Regions from separate parts of the Kitasatospora sp. NPDC059722 genome, predicted to be linked through region 4. Evidence: riboswitches for the same ligand, from Rfam matches in the RefSeq annotation. Region 4 holds a riboswitch; each other region holds the start of a gene.
What was found. Region 4 has a riboswitch for cobalamin ahead of ACFV4F_RS02225 (HoxN/HupN/NixA family nickel/cobalt transporter). Riboswitches for the same ligand answer to the same signal wherever they lie in the genome.
Positions count from the first base shown of each region.

Region 1: it holds a riboswitch for cobalamin, as region 4 does, so the genes downstream of both, ACFV4F_RS30560 (CbtB-domain containing protein) here and ACFV4F_RS02225 (HoxN/HupN/NixA family nickel/cobalt transporter) in region 4, are expected to answer to the same signal.
Region 2: it holds a riboswitch for cobalamin, as region 4 does, so the genes downstream of both, ACFV4F_RS27235 (cobalamin biosynthesis protein) here and ACFV4F_RS02225 (HoxN/HupN/NixA family nickel/cobalt transporter) in region 4, are expected to answer to the same signal.
Region 3: it holds a riboswitch for cobalamin, as region 4 does, so the genes downstream of both, ACFV4F_RS23365 (FecCD family ABC transporter permease) here and ACFV4F_RS02225 (HoxN/HupN/NixA family nickel/cobalt transporter) in region 4, are expected to answer to the same signal.

Region 1 is NZ_JBHWGD010000060.1:11,726-15,926, forward strand. Features, by position in the region: gene ACFV4F_RS30555 (beta-L-arabinofuranosidase domain-containing protein) at 1-1,509, shown strand, start outside; cobalamin riboswitch at 2,186-2,308, shown strand; gene ACFV4F_RS30560 (CbtB-domain containing protein) at 2,347-2,565, shown strand; gene ACFV4F_RS30565 (CbtA family protein) at 2,592-3,464, shown strand; gene ACFV4F_RS30570 (IucA/IucC family C-terminal-domain containing protein) at 3,615-4,201, shown strand, end outside.
Region 2 is NZ_JBHWGD010000048.1:35,293-39,493, reverse strand. Features, by position in the region: gene ACFV4F_RS27240 (cobyric acid synthase) at 1-706, opposite strand, end outside; gene ACFV4F_RS27235 (cobalamin biosynthesis protein) at 703-1,665, opposite strand; cobalamin riboswitch at 1,767-1,911, opposite strand; gene ACFV4F_RS27230 (helix-turn-helix domain-containing protein) at 2,163-2,858, shown strand; gene ACFV4F_RS27225 (alpha/beta hydrolase family protein) at 2,998-4,086, shown strand.
Region 3 is NZ_JBHWGD010000037.1:67,952-72,152, forward strand. Features, by position in the region: gene ACFV4F_RS23360 (ABC transporter ATP-binding protein) at 1-490, opposite strand, end outside; gene ACFV4F_RS23365 (FecCD family ABC transporter permease) at 490-1,548, opposite strand; cobalamin riboswitch at 1,644-1,782, opposite strand; gene sodN (superoxide dismutase, Ni) at 1,895-2,290, opposite strand; gene sodX (nickel-type superoxide dismutase maturation protease) at 2,476-2,913, shown strand; gene ACFV4F_RS23380 (CGNR zinc finger domain-containing protein) at 2,939-3,538, opposite strand; gene ACFV4F_RS23385 (amino acid ABC transporter ATP-binding protein) at 3,663-4,201, opposite strand, start outside.
Region 4 is NZ_JBHWGD010000002.1:207,993-212,193, reverse strand. Features, by position in the region: gene ACFV4F_RS02235 (hypothetical protein) at 1-1,411, opposite strand, end outside; gene ACFV4F_RS02230 (ArsR/SmtB family transcription factor) at 1,465-1,848, opposite strand; cobalamin riboswitch at 1,931-2,123, shown strand; gene ACFV4F_RS02225 (HoxN/HupN/NixA family nickel/cobalt transporter) at 2,156-3,265, shown strand; gene ACFV4F_RS02220 (type B 50S ribosomal protein L31) at 3,362-3,613, opposite strand; gene rpmG (50S ribosomal protein L33) at 3,710-3,874, opposite strand; gene rpmB (50S ribosomal protein L28) at 4,009-4,201, shown strand, end outside.

The DNA.
Region 1 (4,201 bases), on a different contig from region 4:
CTCGACCCGGGCGGCCGCCGGGGCAAGGGCCCGGCCTGGGGCGGCGGCACCTGGAGCACCGACTACGGCACGTTCTGGTGCTGCCAGGGAACGGGTGTCGAGTCCAACACCAAGCTGATGGACTCCATCTACTTCCACGAGGGCACCACCCTCACGGTGAACCTGTTCCTCCCGTCCGTCCTGGACTGGACCGAGCGGGGCATCACGGTCACCCAGACCACCGCGTTCCCGGCCGAGGACACCACGACGCTCAAGGTCACCGGCAGTGTCGGCGGGACGTGGTCCATGCGCGTCCGCATCCCCGGGTGGACCTCGGGTGCCAGTGTCAGCGTCAACGGCGTCGCGCAGAGCGTCGCGGCCACCCCGGGCACGTACGCCACCCTCACCCGGAACTGGGTCTCCGGCGACACCGTCACCGTGAAGCTCCCCATGCGGGTGGCCCTCCAGGCCGCCAACGACAGCCCCGGTGTCGCGGCGATCACCTACGGCCCCGCCGTCCTGGCCGGCAACTACGGCAGCACCGCGCTGTCCGCCCTCCCGGCCCTGGACGCCACCACGATCACCCGGACCAGCAGCACCGCCCTCGCCTTCACGGCCACCGCCGACGGAGCGACGGTCGGCCTCGGCCCGTTCCACGACGCCCAGGGCTTCAACTACACCGTCTACTGGCGGACCGACGGCGCGGGCTTCCGTCTGGTCAACGCGGCCAGCGGACTCGTCCTCGGCATCCAGAACATGTCCAGCGCCGACGGCGGCCTCGCCCTGCAGTGGCCCGACACCGGCACCGCCGACCACAACTGGGCCCTCGTCGTCGACGGCACCGCACTGCGGCTGCGCAACGTCAACAGCGGCAAGGTCCTCGGCGTGAAGGACATGTCCACCGCCGACAACGCCCCGATCCTCCAGTGGGCCGACACGGGCACCGCCGACCACCGGTGGACCGTCGTCGACGCCGGCAACGGCTACCACGAGCTCCAGAACGTCCACACCGGCAAGCTGCTCGGCATCGCCGGCGGCTCCACCGTCCAGGGCACCGCAGCCGTACAGCTGTCCGGCAGCGGTGCCGCCGCCGGCCAGTGGCAGTTCGCCCCCGTCGGTGCCAGGCGGATCCAGAACGTCGCCAGCGGGCGGGTCCTCGGAGTGAAGGACATGTCCACCGCCGACGGCGGCCTCGTCATCCAGTGGGACGACAACGGCACCGCCGACCACCTCTGGACGGCCGCCCTCGACACCGGCGGCCACCTGCGCCTGCGCAACTCCAACAGCGGCAAAGTCCTCGCCGTGGAGAACGGCGGCACCGCCAACGGCGCGAGGATCGTCCAGTGGGCCGACAACGGCGCCACCGACCACCGGTGGCGCCTGCGCCACGGAGGTGGGGACACCTTCAGGATCCAGTGCGCCAACAGCGGCCGCGTCCTCGGTGTCTCCGGTGCCTCCACCGCCTTGGGAGCGCAGGCCGTGCTCTGGGACGACTCCGGCACCAGCGACCACCTGTGGCGGTTCATCTGATCCGGCGTCGGGGCCGCCGGGTCTCAGCTCAGCCTGCACCAAGACCGTGGCTACGGTCCGAGCCGGGCGGCTCCGCCAGGAACCGCTCGCGCTCGTCACGGGTCAGCGCCACGTGCGCTCCTCTCCGCACTCGGAGACCGGGGCAAGGTCACACATCGCGGTGAGTTCACCGGCTGTCGCGGCGTCAAACGATGCGTACGTCACGACCGGATCAATGCTGCATCCCCTTCGAGGGTCACGGGCGCGGAGCTTGTTCGGTCGACAACTCGGTGACACCGGTGCGTATTGACGCATCGGGGGAGGCTCTCCTTTACCGAGGGGCGCCCGCCACCGGTCTTTCGCCCTCGGCCGTCCGTCGGCGCAGCCGCATGAGGTCCTGGCGATGCTCGTTCTTGTCGAGGAGGAGAAGACGTCGGTCCAGGCGAAGGTCTTGACCGCCTGGAGGGTGGCGTGGTCCGGGTCGCCTGCACCGATGCCGATGATCTGCGGCACGCCGTGATTCTGCCGGATGCCGCAAGGACCGGTCGCCTGCGGACCACCGCCTGTGGCTGCCACCTGCGGTTTTGCGACGTTCGCGAATTGTCCGGCCCGTGCCAGGCCGATGGAACGTGATCTTCCGCACGCTCGACCTGCGGCGGGGCCCGGGACGATTGACGGCCCCCTGGCGCGCCCCTACTCTACGAGCGTTAGTGATGGCGCAGGGAAGCTGGTGGAACTCCAGCACGGTCGCGCCACTGTGAGCGGGGCGTCCTCGGGCGGCTCGCGAGTCAGACACGGTGCCATCACGATCCGCCCCATCGATAGCGGGACGCACGATCCCCTGAAGGAGGCTCAACCGTGAGCACCAGTATGCCCGGACCCTCAGCCCTGCCCGTCCCGGTCGTCGTGCCGGCGACCAAGGCCGTCGCCTGGCTGGCCGTCACCGCGATCCTCGCGCTGGTCGTCTACTACTTCATCGGCGTCGACCAGGGCGCCTATTCCGTGCTCGGCAAGGACATGCACATCCACGAGTTCGTCCACGACTCGCGGCACTTCCTCGGCTTCCCCTGCCACTGACCAGCGGAAGCGGCGAACAACCCGACATGGAAAAGAGACTCATCCTGCGCGGCGTCATCGCCGGCGCAGTGGCCGGCCTGCTCGCCTTCGTCTTCGCGCGGATCTTCGCCGAACCGCAGATCAACGCGGCGATCGAGTACGAGAGCGGACGCGACGACGCGCAGGGCCTGCTGGACAAGGCCGCCGGGCTGCCGATGGACATGGGCGGTCCGGACATCTTCAGCCGCACGATCCAGGCCAACATCGGCATCGGCGTCGGCATGATCCTGTTCGGCACGGCCATGGGCGCGCTGTTCGCAGTGGCGTACAGCGTGTGCCTGGGCCGGACCGGCAAGCTGCGCCCGCGCACCCTGGCGATGCTGGTGGCGCTGGGCGGCTTCCTCGGCATGTACTTCGTGCCGTTCGTCAAGTACCCGGCCAACCCGCCGGCCATCGGCCACGCCGAGACCATCCGTGACCGCGGAAACCTCTACCTGGCCATGGTCGCCTGTTCCGTCCTCTTCCTCGTCCTGGCGGTCTGGCTCGGCAAGCGCCTGCAGGCCCGCTTCGGCAACTGGAACGCGACCCTGCTCGCCGCCGGCGCCTACGTCGTGGCGATCGGCATCGTCATGGCGGTGCTCCCCTCCCTCGGTGAACTCGCCGACAACGTTCAGCAGTACGGCCACCACGCGACCGAGACGCCGCTGCCGCTGACCGACGACAAGGGCGCCATCGTCTACCCGGGCTTCCCGGCCGACACCCTGTTCAGCTTCCGCTTCTACTCGGTGGCCGCACAGCTCCTGCTGTGGGCCACGGTCGGCCTGGTCTTCGGACCGATGGCCGAGCGCCTGCTCGACGCCCGCACCGCGGCCGCGACGGCACCGGCCACGGCCGGTCCCGAGCCGGTCGGCGCGGTATGACGCAGACCCCACCGAGGGGGGGGGCCGGCCCCCGCGGGGGCGGGGCGGGGGGGGGGGTTGGGCGGGGCCACCCCCCCCGCGGGGCCCGGCGGGCGCCCCGGGGGGGCGGGCGCGGGGCGCGCGGCGGGGGGTGGGGCCGGTGCGGTCGCGGTGGGTTGCGGCGGGGCGGCGCCCCCCCGCGGGCGCCCGCCGCCCAGCGCGCCGTTCTTCGCCTTCGACACCCACCCGGCCGGCCCGCTCGTCCAGCCCTGGCGTCCGATGGTCGAACTCCTGGACCAACCGGCCGTGTTGGGGGAGCGGGTGACCTCCGTCCGCGGTTACCTCGCGGCGGCGGGCGGGCAGTCGCCCGACGCGGTCGAGGAGCGGGTGGCCGCCTCGGTGACCCATCTCGGCCTCGTCGCCCGCTTCGTCTCACCGGCATTCGGCGTCGCCGTCCTCGACGGGGCGCTGCTCGCGTACGGTCTGCGGGAGACGGGCTGGCAGCCCGCGCTCGGCGGCCTGTTCCCGCTGTCGCTGCCGTGCCGCGAGCCGGAGCACGTGACCGGTCCGGCCGAGCTCGCCGTCCGGCTGGCCGCAGAGGTGCTCGACGGTCCGGTCCGTGAGCTGGTCCAGGCGGTCGCCGCGTTCTCGGTGTCGCCGCGGATCCTGTGGGGCAACGTCGCGTCGGCGGTCAACGGTGCCGCCGCGGCCATCGCCCGGTCCACCCCGGAACTGGCCGGGCAGGCACGAGAATTCGC
Region 2 (4,201 bases), on a different contig from region 4:
CCTCGGCGTCCAGCCACAGCCCCGGCAGCAACGGCAGCGTGCCGAGCACCGGACGGCCGGTCAGGCCGTGCAGCATCTCCAGGCCGGGCGCCAGCAGCCGGGCGTCCCCGCGGAACTTGTTGACGAACCAGCCGGCCACGTGCCGCTGGTCCTCCTCGGACAGCAGCGCCAGCGTCCCGTACATCGCCGCGAACACGCCGCCCCGGTCGATGTCGCCGACCACCACGACGGGCAGCCGGGCGGCCGTCGCCAGGCCCATGTTGGCGATGTCCCGGTCGCGCAGGTTGATCTCGGCGGGCGAGCCCGCGCCCTCGCACACCACCACGTCGTACCGGCGGCGCAGGTCCGCCAGGCACTCCAGGGCGCGCTCCAGCAGGACGGGCTTGCGCTCGCGGTAGTCCAGCGCGCCCACCTCGGCGACCGGTCTGCCGAGCAGCACCACCTGGCTGCGGCCGTCCGCGCCGGGCTTGAGCAGCACCGGGTTCATCGCCGCCTCCGGCTCCACCCGGGCGGCCTGGGCCTGCATCGCCTGGGCCCGGCCGATCTCGGCGCCGTCGGCCGTCACGAACGAGTTCAGCGACATGTTCTGCGCCTTGAACGGCGCCACCCGGACGCCCCGGCGGGCCAGCCACCGGCAGATGCCCGCCGTGACGACGCTCTTGCCCGCGTCCGAGGTCGTCCCCGCGACCAGCAGCGCGTTGGTCATGCCCTTCCCCTCCTCAGCAGCGATCGCAGCAGGACGTGCCCCGCGACCGTCGTACCCAGCGCCAGCGCGCCCACCCGCCGCGACAGCGCGCAGGCCCGCTCGATGTCGTCCACCGTCACCGGCCGCAGCTCCGCGCCCAGCACCGGCCGGTGCTCGACGCGCTCGCCGTACTGCAGCGTGCCGCCCAGCCGCACGCCCACGGCGCCCGCGAACGCCGACTCGGCCTGCCCCGCGTTCGGGCTCGGATGCGCCGAACCGTCCCGCCGCCACACCCGCCAGGCCGTCCGCGGCTGCGGCGCGGCGGCCACCGTCAGCAGCGCCGTCAGCCGGGCGCCCGGCCAGCCCGCCACGTCGTCCAGCCGGGCCGAGGCCCAGCCGAACCGGGCGTGGCGCGGCGAGCGGTGACCCACCATCGCGTCCAGCGTGTTGACGGCGCGGAAGGCCAGCAGACCGGGCGTGCCGGCGAGGGCGCCCCAGGCCAGCGCGTTCACGACGGCGTCCGCGGTGTTCTCGGCCACCGACTCCACGACGGCGCGGGCGATCTGCTGCCCGTCCAGCGCGCTCGGGTCGCGCCCGCACAGGTGCGGCAGCCGCTCCCGGGCGGCGGGCAGGTCGCCCGCGGCCAGCGCCCGGCCGATCGTGCGCGCCTCCCGGGTCAGCGAGGTGCCGCCGAGCACCGTCCAGGTCGCGGCGGCGGCCAGCGCGGCCCGCCCCAGCGGCCGGCGGCCGGCCGTCCGCTCCAGCGCCACCGCGCCCGCCGCGACGGCGCCCACGCAGAGCGCCGTGTACGCGGCCCCGGTGGCCCGGTCGTCGCGCCACATCCGGCGCTCCAGGCGGGTCGCCGCACCGCCGAAGACGGCCACCGGGTGGCCGCGGCGCGGATCGGCGTAGCGGGCGTCCGCCAGGTAGCCCGCGACGGCGCCGACCGCGAAGGCGGCGGCGCGGGTCAGCGGGCGCACGACGGAGGGGGACAGGGGAGGGCTCGGCGGGTCGGGGCAGCCTGCATCGCGTGCGAGTCCTCACTCAGGGTCCGCGCCCTGGATCGACGTACCGGGGGCGAGAGTCTCCTGGCTTCCGGGTCGAACGCACCCCCGGAGCCTTCCAGCAGCACGTCAGCGAAGACTGACGGTCCGCCGTGGCGTCGTTCCGGCCGTGCTCCCCGGTGACAGTGGCGGGACCGCGCCGGACTCGCACCGGCTTCCTCTGCATGCCTCCGTTTGGCCCTGGGATCCCATCACGCGGCCGAACCGGGAGTCAACCGAGGTCACGGAGGGGTTGGTCACACGCGGGAGGCCCGGCGCGTGCCCCCGAACGCCCCCGTCACTACCTCCGAGTACTGCCGCCGCAGGGGCATGACATCCTGTGCGATCCTCCAGCGGTCCGCGCGCGCCCTCCCCGGCGCTTCGTGCGTTCGGCGGCTGGGGGCCCGTTCGTACCGGCCCTAGCGTTCGTTCACATGCGACGAAGACAGCCTCCGCCCGCCCTGCCCCCGGTGCCGTTCTCGCCCGCCGCGGCCCGCGCCCACCGCGCCGGGCTCGGCCTGACCCCCGAACAGGTCGCCGGCGGCATGGCCGCGCACGGCGTCCGGCTGCTGCCCACGCACGTCATCGCCTGGGAGAGCGGCGAGCTGCGCCCCACCGAGGAGGAGTTCATCGCCCTCGCCCGCGCCCTGTGGTGCCCGCCCGCGCAGCTCATGGGCACCCGCCCGGCCCGCCTGCGCGACCACCGCGTGGCCCGCGAACTGAGCCAGGACACCGCCGCCCGTCGCATCGGCGTCGCCCTGCGCGTCTACCAGGAGGCCGAACTCACCGGGACGTGGGACGGCGACGAGGAGCGGACGCACGCGCTCGCCCAGGTGCTCGGACTGCGGCTCACCGAACTCGTCGAGGTGACCGGCCGCGGCGCCGAGCTCGACCAGCGGCTGCGCAGGTGCGTGGACGGCCGCTGGCAGCCCCACCTGCGGGCGGTCGCGCGGCTCGTGCCGGTCCACGAGGACGACCTCGCGACCGTCCTGACGGCCCTGCACCAGGAGCACCAGGTGTCCTCCCCGCACTGGGGCGCCGCGACGCCCACCCTGCCCCCGCGCGACCGGCCCCTGGCCCCGCGCTTCTGGGAACTCCTCGGCCGCCTCCACACGGAGATCCCGGTCTGACCCCACCTCCACCCCGTCCCCGGCTCCCGCGTCCCTCGTACAGCCCATCCCACTGGCCCCCGCTCCCACCCGCCAGTGAACTTGTCCCCAGCAGACTCACAGAGCGGGGAGCGATATGCGTTGGGGAACCGCAGCCGCCGTGGCGGCAGCCGCCGTCGGCACCGGGGTCGCCGTGCTGGTCGTCGGCCGGCGGGCGTCCGAGCGGCTCGTGCGGCCGGAGACCGTCGTGCTCGAGTCCGGCCCCGTCCTGGTGCAGAGCCTCGCCGCCGGCCGGATCACCTTCAACCGGACGCCCGCGGCCCTCCACCCCGGCCGCTGGGCGCTGGAGTGGGACGGCGACGGCCACGCCGTCGTCGACGACATCCTGCACAGCGACGAACAGGGCGTCACCCGCCGCCTGGTCCGCGCCGACCGGGGCACCCTGACGCCCGGCACCGAGGTCCGCTTCACCCCGCGCGTGCACCTCGGCGACCCGACGACCTCCCTCGGCCTCCCGTTCACCGAGACCGCCGTCGCCGGCGAGCTGGGCGCGATGCCCGCCTGGCGCCTGGACGGCAAGCGCGGCACCTGGGTGGTCCTCGTGCACGGCCCCGGCGCCGACCGCGCCCAGACGCTCCCCGTGCTGCCCGTCCTCCAGCGCCTGGCGCTGCCCGCCCTCGCCGTCACCTACCGCGGCGACCAGGGCGCCCCCGCCTCGCCGGACGGGCTCGGCCACTTCGGCGAGACCGAGTGGCGCGACGTGGAGTCGGCCGTGCGGCTCGCCCTCGACAGCGGCGCCGGCCGGGTGATCCTCTACGGCTGGTCGGTGGGCGCCACGATGTGCCTGCACGCCGCGGCCCGTTCGGCCTGGGCGGGGGCGATCGCCGGGATCGTCCTGGACTCGCCGGTGCTCGACCTGCCCGCCACCGCCCGCCGCGACGCGGTCCGGGCCGGCTACTCCAGGCCGGTCGCCGAGCTCGGCGCGCTGGCCGCGGAGGGCCGCACCGGGGTCGACCTGGCCGACTTCGCGCGCCTCGCCGAGGGGGCCGACCTGCGCGTGCCGACCCTCGTCCTGCACAGCCCGGACGACCCGATCGCGCCGTTCCGCGCCGCCCGGCACCTCGCCACGGCCCGTCCCGACGTCGTCAGCCTCCGGGCCTTCCCGGGCGCGGACCACACCGCCCTCTGGAACTCCGACCCCGCGCACTACTCGGAACTCCTCCGGCGCTGGCTCACCCCCCTCCTCTGATCCGGACCGGCTGCCGTTAATCCGGGGCATTCCGGCCGGTCATTCCCCGGTCCGGCCCCCGCTTCCTCCGTTCTTGCAATTCCCCCCACCCGTCATCGCGCGCCACCCGGGCACC
Region 3 (4,201 bases), on a different contig from region 4:
CGTCCAGCACCAGCAGGCGCGGCTCCTGGACGAGCGCGCGGGCGATCAGCACGCGCTGCTTCTCGCCGCCCGACAGGCCCAGGAAGCCGCGCTCGGCGAGGTGCCCGGCGCCGACCCGGCGCAGCGCCTCCGCGCAGCGCCCGAGGTCGCCGTCCGACGGTCCGCCGAAGCCCCGCCGGTGCGGCAGCCGGCCCATGGCGACCACCTCGGCCACCGTGAAGTCGAACTCGGCGGAGTGCTCCTGCGGCAGCGCGGCCACCCGCCGGGCGGCCTCGCGCGGGGCGAGCGCGTGCAGGTCGTCGCCGCCCACCAGGACGGCCCCGGCGGCGGGCCGCAGGGCCCGGTAGACGCAGCGCAGCAGCGTCGACTTCCCGCTGCCGTTGGGCCCGACGAGCCCCACCACCTGCCCGGCGGAGGCCTTCAGGGCGATGTCGTGGACGAGCTGGGTGCCGGCCAGCTCCACCGAGACGGAGTCGAGGGCGAGGTCCATCAGCGGCCTCCGAGCGCGTGGCCGCGACGACGCATCAGCAGCAGGAAACAGGGCACCCCGAGCACCGCGGTGACCACCCCGACGGGCAGTTCGGCCGGGGCGAGCAGGGTGCGCGAGACGATGTCCACCCAGACCAGCAGCAGCGCCCCGGCGAGCGGCGCGACCAGCAGCACCCGGCGGTGCCCGGCGCCGACCAGCATCCGCGCGAGGTGCGGGACCATCAGCCCGACGAATCCGATCGCCCCGCTGACGGCGACGACCGTGCCGGTGACGGCGGCGGTCACCACGAACAGCTCGCGGCGCAGCCGGTCGGGGTCGACGCCGAGCGAGGCGGCGGTCTCGTCGCCCATGGCCAGCGCGTCCAGCCGCCCCGCGGCGCAAGCGAGGTGGGCGAGTCCGGCCAGCACGGTGGCGGCGGCGATCGGCACCGAGCCCCAGGTCGCGCCGCCGAGGCTGCCGAGCAGCCACATCATGGCGTCGCGGGCGGCCTCGCCGCGGGCGGCGGCGAAGACCATGAGCGCCGTCAGCGCGGAGAAGCCGTACGAGAGGGCGGTGCCGGTGAGCACGAGGCGCAGTGGGGTGAGTCCGAAGGCGGTGCGCGCGGCCAGGTACACCAGCACCATGGCGATCAGCGCGGAGCCGAACGCGGAGGCGGAGATCGCCCACACGCCGAGCGAGGCGAAGGCGCCGAGTAGCAGGACGGCGTTGGCGCCGACGGCGGCGCCGGAGGAGACGCCGAGGACGAACGGGTCGGCGAGGGCGTTGCGCACGAGGGCCTGCACGGCGACCCCGGTGGCGGCGAGCCCGGCGCCGACCACGGCGGCCAGGACGGTGCGCGGCAGCCGGATCTCCCAGACGATCGCGTACGCGGCGGCCTCCTCGGCCTCCAGCCGACCGCTCGTCAGTCCGGCGCCGAGCAGCCGCAGGACGCGCGTCCAGCCGAGTCCGGCGGAGCCGAGGGCCACGCCGCACACGAGGGAGAGCAGCAGGGCGGTGGCCAGGCCGACGGCGAGGGGCGCGGCGGGTATGCGGCGGGAGTCCGGTGGCCTTCTCACGATCTGTTCGGGCGCCTTGCCTCGGGCCGTGGGTGTGCCGGGGCCGGCGCCGGCCGGGTGCGGGCCCGGGCGCCATCCCCTCGCAGTCCTCGGCGAGTTGTCGGGAGTTCAGCGGCCGGGGGCGATCGGGCTGGCACGGCCCCGGGGGCGTGCTCACCGTTGCGGGTCAGCGCCGGATTCACACCGGACTTCTCCCTCGGACGCCTTGGCAGCATAACAGCCAATACGGTAATGCAGTCCTTACAGGTATGTGTACGGAGATGAACGGACGTGAACGCACGGCCCGGACGCGCGAAAGCCCCCGCCCGGTGGTCCGGGCGGGGGCTCTCGACGTGGCGACGCGTCAGGCTCAGGCCTGCTTGGTCTCCCAGAAGATCTTGTCGACCTCGGCGATCAGGTCCAGCAGGGCCTGGCCGGTGGCCGGGTCCGTGGACGCCTTGGTGGCCGAGGCGGCCTTCAGGGTGTCGTTGATCAGCTGGTGCAGCTGCGGGTACTTCTCGAAGTGCGGGGCCTTGAAGTAGTCGCTCCACAGCACCGAGATGTGGTGCTTGACGGCCTCGGCGCGCTGCTCCTTGATGATGATGGCGCGGGCGCGGAAGTGCGGGTCCTCGTTGGCCTGGTACTTCTCCTGGGTGGCCTTGACCGACTCGGCCTCGATCCGGGCCTGCGCCGGGTCGTACACACCGCAGGGCAGGTCGCAGTGGGCGTGGGCGGTGGCGCGCGGTGCAAACAGACGAGAGAACATGGGAGTCCTTCCTTAGATCGTCTTCCCGCGCCCGAGACTACCCTTCCGGCCTCCCGGTTTCGCGATCGGGCGGTGGGCCTAGGGCAAAAGGCCGATCCGGAACCGGGGTAATCCGGACATCGGACAGGTGACGGTCCGTACGGCACACTGGGACGCGGCGGCCGGGAGGAGGAGTGGTGGCGCGGATGACGCAACCGGGGGACGGCGCACGGGCGGGCACGGTGCCGTTCGGGCTGGTCGACGTGGCGGGACCGTCGATGGTCCCGACCCTGCGCGAGGGCGACCAGTTGCTGGTCCGGTACGGCGCGCGGATCCGCCCGGGCGCGGTCGTGCTCTTCCGGCACCCGTTCCAGCAGGACCTGCTGGTGGTCAAGCGGGCGGCCGAGCGCCGGGCGAAGGGCTGGTGGCTGCTCTCCGACAACCGGCCGGTCGACAGCGACAGCCGCAGCTACGGCGCCGTTCCGGACGAGCTCGTGCTCGGCCGGGTGCTGCTGCGGCTGCGCCCGCGCCCGGCCTGGCTGGCGCCCGGCCGCCGGCTGGAGCGACTGCTGCTGACCCCCGGGCTGGTCCGGGTCCCGGGGCTGGCCCGCCGCCTCGGCGTCTGGGTGGACGCCGAGCTCTAGTGTCACGGCACTGGCGGATGCGCGTCTAGGCCTGCAACTGCTGCGGCCCGAGCGCCGCGTCCTGGGCCTCCTGGCGCTTGCGGGCCCGGTAGGCCGCGACGTTGGCGCGCGTGGCGCAGCGGTCGGAGCAGTAGCGCCGGGAGCGGTTGGTGGAGGTGTCGAGGTAGGCGTTGCGGCACGGCGCGGCCTGGCAGATCCCGAGCCGGTCGGCGCCGAGCTCGGTGAGGTGGACGGCCAGGCCCATGCACGCGACGGCGCTGAAGTGCGCGGTGGCGGTGGGCGAGTTGTCGGCGAGGTGCAGGTGCCAGCGCGGCCGGCCGGCGTCGTCGAGGTAGTCGTGGCCGGAGACCAGCGGGCTGACGGGGTACTCCATGAGCAGGCTGTTCAGCAGGTCGACGCCACGTACCTCGTCGCCCTCGGCGGCGGCCTCGAAGACCCCGCGCAGCCTGGTCCGCACCGCCCGCAGGCGGGGCAGGTCGGACTCGTCGGCCAGGGCGGCGGCGCGAGAGGACTCGGAGAACAGGGCGCGCACGGCGTCCACCGAGGTCAGCGTGTCGGTGCCGCGCTCGGGTTCCTCGGTGTTCACCAGCCGAACGGCGAGATCGGCGTAGGAGGCGAGCTCCACGGCGGTCCTTCCAGTGGTTCGGTAACGGGCTGATTGCGTCCAGCCTATTACCCGGATCGGGAAAACGGCGGCGCCCGGCAGGATCGGCCTGCCGGGCGCCAAGGGTTGCTCGCTCAGCGCACGCTCAGAGGACCTTCGAGAGGAAGGACCGGGTGCGCTCGTGCTGCGGGTTGGTGAGGACGTCGCGGGGGTTGCCGGACTCGACGACCACGCCGCCGTCCATGAACACCAGCGCGTCGCCGACCTCGCGCGCGAAGCCCATCTCGTGGGTGACGACGATCATCGTCATCCCCTCCTCGGCGAGGCCGCGCATGACGTCCAGCACCTCGCCGACGAGCTCCGGGTCGAGCGCCGAGGTGGGCTCGTCGAAGAGCATCAGCTTGGGCTTCATGGCCAGCGCGCGGGCGATCGCGACGCGCTGCTGCTGGCCGCCGGACAGCTGCGACGGGTAGCTCTTCGCCTTGTCGGACAGGCCGACCCGCTCCAGCAGGGCCATGCCGCGCTCGCGCGCCTCGGCCTTGGACTCGCCCTTGACCTGGACCGGCGCCTCCATGACGTTCTCGAGCGCGGTCATGTGCGGGAACAGGTTGAAGTGCTGGAACACCATGCCGATGTCCCGGCGCTTCTGCGCGACCTCGCTCTCCTTCAGCTCGTGGAGCCGGT
Region 4 (4,201 bases):
CGGCGGTGTCGGCGAGCCAGCGTCCGGCGGGGAGTTCGGCGCGCGTCTCGGTCCGGGCGAGGACCTCGGCGGTGTAGCGCAGGGCGTCGCCCGGGTGTTCGTCGGTGAGGGCGTGGAAGCCGCGCGGGGTGTGGTCGCCGGGGTCGAAGGGGTAGCGCCGCAGGCTGACCTCGGTGCCCTCGCTCGCGGCCTCGACGTCGTAGGCCGTCGGGCCTTCGGGGGTGCCGGGGCGGGGGACCGGCTTGGGGTAGGGCGGCAGGAGCGGTTCGTCGTCCGGTTCGTCCAGTCCGTCCAGGAAGGAGTAGAGCAGCGGGCGCAGCACCTCGGCGGAGCGGCCGCGGCGGGCGAGGGAGCGGTCGGTGATCGGGCGCAGGGCGGCCGGGTCCTGCTTCTGCAGGGCCTGTTCGAGCTGGGCGGCGAGGTCGCCGTCCGGGTCGAGCGCCGGGGCGGCCTGGCCGAAGGCGTGGCTGGGGGAGTGCGGGTCGAGTTCGGCGGCGCCGGTGGCGACGAGCAGGGTGGGGCGTTCCAGGGCGGCGCCGTAGACGGACACCGAGCCGTGGTCGCCGATCAGGCAGTCGGCGGCGACGAGGGCGGCCTGCCAGCCCTGGTGGGGCGGGACGAGGCGCAGGCCCATCCGCCGGGCGTCGTCGAGCAGGGCCTCGGGGTCGTGCCGGTTCCAGATGTTGGGGTGGAGGACGACGGCGACCGCGTACTCGTCGGCGGGGAGCCGGCGGACGAGGCGTCGGGGCAGGTCGGGGCGGCGGCCGAATAACGAGTGCTCGCTCCAGGTGGAGTTGACGACGACGAGCCGCCGGCCGTCGACGGCGCCGAGGGCGGCCCGGTAGGAGTCGCGCAGACGCAGGCTGCGGAGCATGCGGTCGAAGCACGGGTCGCCGACGACCTGGGCGACGTCCAGTGCCTCGGGGCAGGAGACCCGCAGCCGGTCGAGCTGTTCCGGGTGGGAGAGGCCGAGGACGTCGACGAAGACCCGGCCGTGGTGGGTGAGTTCGTTGCGGGAGAGGCCGGCTGCGCTGACGGTGTCGCCGGTGGACTCGGTCACCAGGCGGTTGTAGCCGGCGCCGTGCGGGAGGACGACGAGCCGGGCGTCGAGGCGGTGCATCGAGGAGTGGACGGCGCAGGCGACGGCCAGGTCGAAGCGGTGCCGGACGGCGTCCTCCCAGTCCAGCAGGGTGATGCCGGGCAGGCCGCGCAGGTAGTCGTCGAGGCCGTCGGCGAAGGCGGAGCCGGGGTTGACGGTGGCGTAGCGCTCGATGCCGTCGCGGTTCAGGAGGGTGAGGACGTCGAGGACCCGGGTGGCGGAGGTGAGGGTGCGGGCGACCGCCAGCACGCGCGCCCTGACCGGCCGGGTGTTCCAGCGGTCGGCGGGCCAGGCGTGGGGGTGGGTCGGCACGCCATGATCGTACTCATCGGGTCGGCTCCCCGCGGTGATTCAGGCCCGGGAGGTCAGCCCGCCGCGGCGGCTGGCTCCTCGTGGTCGGCCGCGGCGCACTCGTCGAGGAGGGGGCGCATGCTCTCGTCGACGAGCCGGTAGCGCACGACGCGTCCGTCCTTGTCCCCGGTGACCACGCCGGCCGTCCGCAGCAGCCGCAGGGCCTGTGAGACGGCCGGGTCGCGCATGCCGGTGGCGACGGCGAGGTCGGTGACGGCGAGCGGTCCGGCGCGGTGCAGGGCGAGCAGGATCGCGAGCCGCCCGGGGTCGGCGAGCAGGGAGAACCGCTCGGACCACGAGCGGACGTGCGCGGCGTCGCCGATCGCGGCGATGGCCTCGCAGACCCGGTGTCCGTCGATGGTGCGGTGGCCCGCGCGGTCGGCCGGTACGAGATGCATGCGGACATTCTGGCAGCTCACGACCTGTGATCCTGGACACCTGCGTAGGTGCGCAGCCTTGCAAGGGTCGGCCCGGGACCCCTACGGTGTTCCCCGCCGTGGTGCTCGGGAAGACCGGTGACGGACCCTCAGGGGTCCCAGTCCGGAGCGGCCCTCGCCACTGTGATCGGGGGAGTCCGCCCGTACCCAGACGCCACTGGGCGCTTCGCGCGCCTGGGAAGGCGGGTACGGGAGCCCCGTCAGCCAGGAGACCGGCCACGGCATCTCACGAACGTCTTTCCACGAGGTGCTGGAGCGTGATCCGAAGATGACCCTGCCCGAAACCGCCGCCCCCGAGGCCGCGCCCGCCGTGCTGCCCACCTTCCGGTGGAGGAGAGAGGACACCGTCCGCACCGCCGGGCTGATGGGGGTGATCCTGGCCATGCACGTCGTGGCGTTCGGGACCCTCGTCTTCCTGGTGGCGCCGCACAACTACGCCGTCGGCACCCAGGTCTTCGGGGTGGGCCTCGGCATCACGGCGTACACGCTCGGCATGCGGCACGCGTTCGACGCCGACCACATCGCGGTGATCGACAACACCACCCGCAAGCTGATGGCCGACGGCAAGCGGCCGGTCTCGGTGGGCTTCTGGTTCGCCCTCGGGCACTCGTCGATGGTGGTCGTCATGGCCGCCCTGGTCGCGGGCGGCGCGCAGCTGGCGAACACGCTGATGGACGACGAGTCGACCACCCACCAGTGGCTCGGCATGGTCGGCACGACGGCCTCAGGCGCGTTCCTCTACCTGATCGGCGCGCTCAACCTGGCGGCGCTGCTCGGCATCCTGAAGGTGTTCCGGGCGATGCGCGCCGGGCAGTACGACGAGGCCGAGCTGGAGCAGCACCTGAACTCGCGCGGCTTCATGGCCCGGGTGCTGAACCGGGCGACCCGCTCGATCACCCGGCCCGGCCAGATGTTCCCGGTGGGCATGGTGCTCGGCCTCGGCTTCGACACCGCGACCGAGGTGACCCTGATGGTGATGGCCGGCTCGGGCGCGGCCGCCGGGCTGCCCTGGTACGCGATCGTCTGCCTGCCGCTGCTGTTCGCGGCGGGGATGAGCCTGTTCGACACGCTGGACGGGACGTTCATGAACTTCGCGTACCAGTGGGCGTTCTCCAACCCGGTGCGCAAGGTGTACTACAACCTGACGATCACCGGTCTGTCGATCGCGGTGGCGTTCATCATCGGCACGATCGAGCTGGTCGGCGTGCTGCACGAGAAGCTGGACCTGACCGATCCGGTCACCGGCTGGATCGCGGACATCTCGCTCGACAACGTCGGCTACGCGATCGCCGGGCTGTTCGTCGTCGTCTGGGCCGCGGCGATCGCGTACTGGAAGCTGGCCGGGGTCGAGAAGCGCTGGGGCGCCGAACGCTCCTGAGCACGCCTGCCGCACGCCTGCCGCACGCCTGCCGCGACGGCGCCTCCCCACCGTGGGGAGGCGCCGTCGCGCGCGTTCCGGGCCGGCTGCGCCGGGTCAGCTGTGCCGGTCGCCGTAGCGCTGGCGGAAGCGCTCGACGCGGCCCGCGGTGTCGAGCACGCGGGACTGGCCGGTGTAGAAGGGGTGGCTCGCCGAGGAGATCTCGACGTCGATGACGGGATAGGTGTTGCCGTCCTCCCACTCGACCGTGCGGTCGCTGGTGACCGTCGAGCGGGTGAGGAAGGAGAGGCCGCCGACCTTGTCGCGGAAGACGACGGGCCGGTAGGCGGGGTGGATTCCGGGCTTCATGGGGGTGCCTCCTCGGCGGGGGATCAGCGCTCTTCGTTCGACGTTCTTCGTTCCGACGTTCTTCGTTCCGACGTTCTTCGTTCCGGCGCTCTTCGGTCAGCGCTCTTCGCGGAAGTCGACGTGCTCGCGCGCGACCGGGTCGTACTTGCGCAGCACCATCCGGTCCGGGTCGTTCCGGCGGTTCTTGCGGGTCACGTAGGTGTAGCCGGTGCCGGCGGTGGAGCGGAGCTTGATGACGGGGCGCAGTTCGCTGCGGGCCATGAGGTCCTCCGGAGGGGTCGGGTGGTGCGGCGGTTCGGGGCCGGGCTGGAACCGTACACCGAAATGGATGTCATTTTCATCTGGTGTAACGTGACCTCCGTCCCGCCCATTCCCGGACCGTTTTGGGAGCCCCCATGTCCGCCCACTGCCAGCTCACCGGCCGCCGGCCGGGCTTCGGCAACGCGATCTCGCACTCGCACCGCCGCACCCCGCGGCGCTTCGACCCCAACATCCAGCGCAAGCGCTACTGGCTGCCGGGCGAGGGCCGGTACGTCCGGCTCACGCTCAGCGCCAAGGGGATCCGCACGATCGACGCGATCGGGGTCG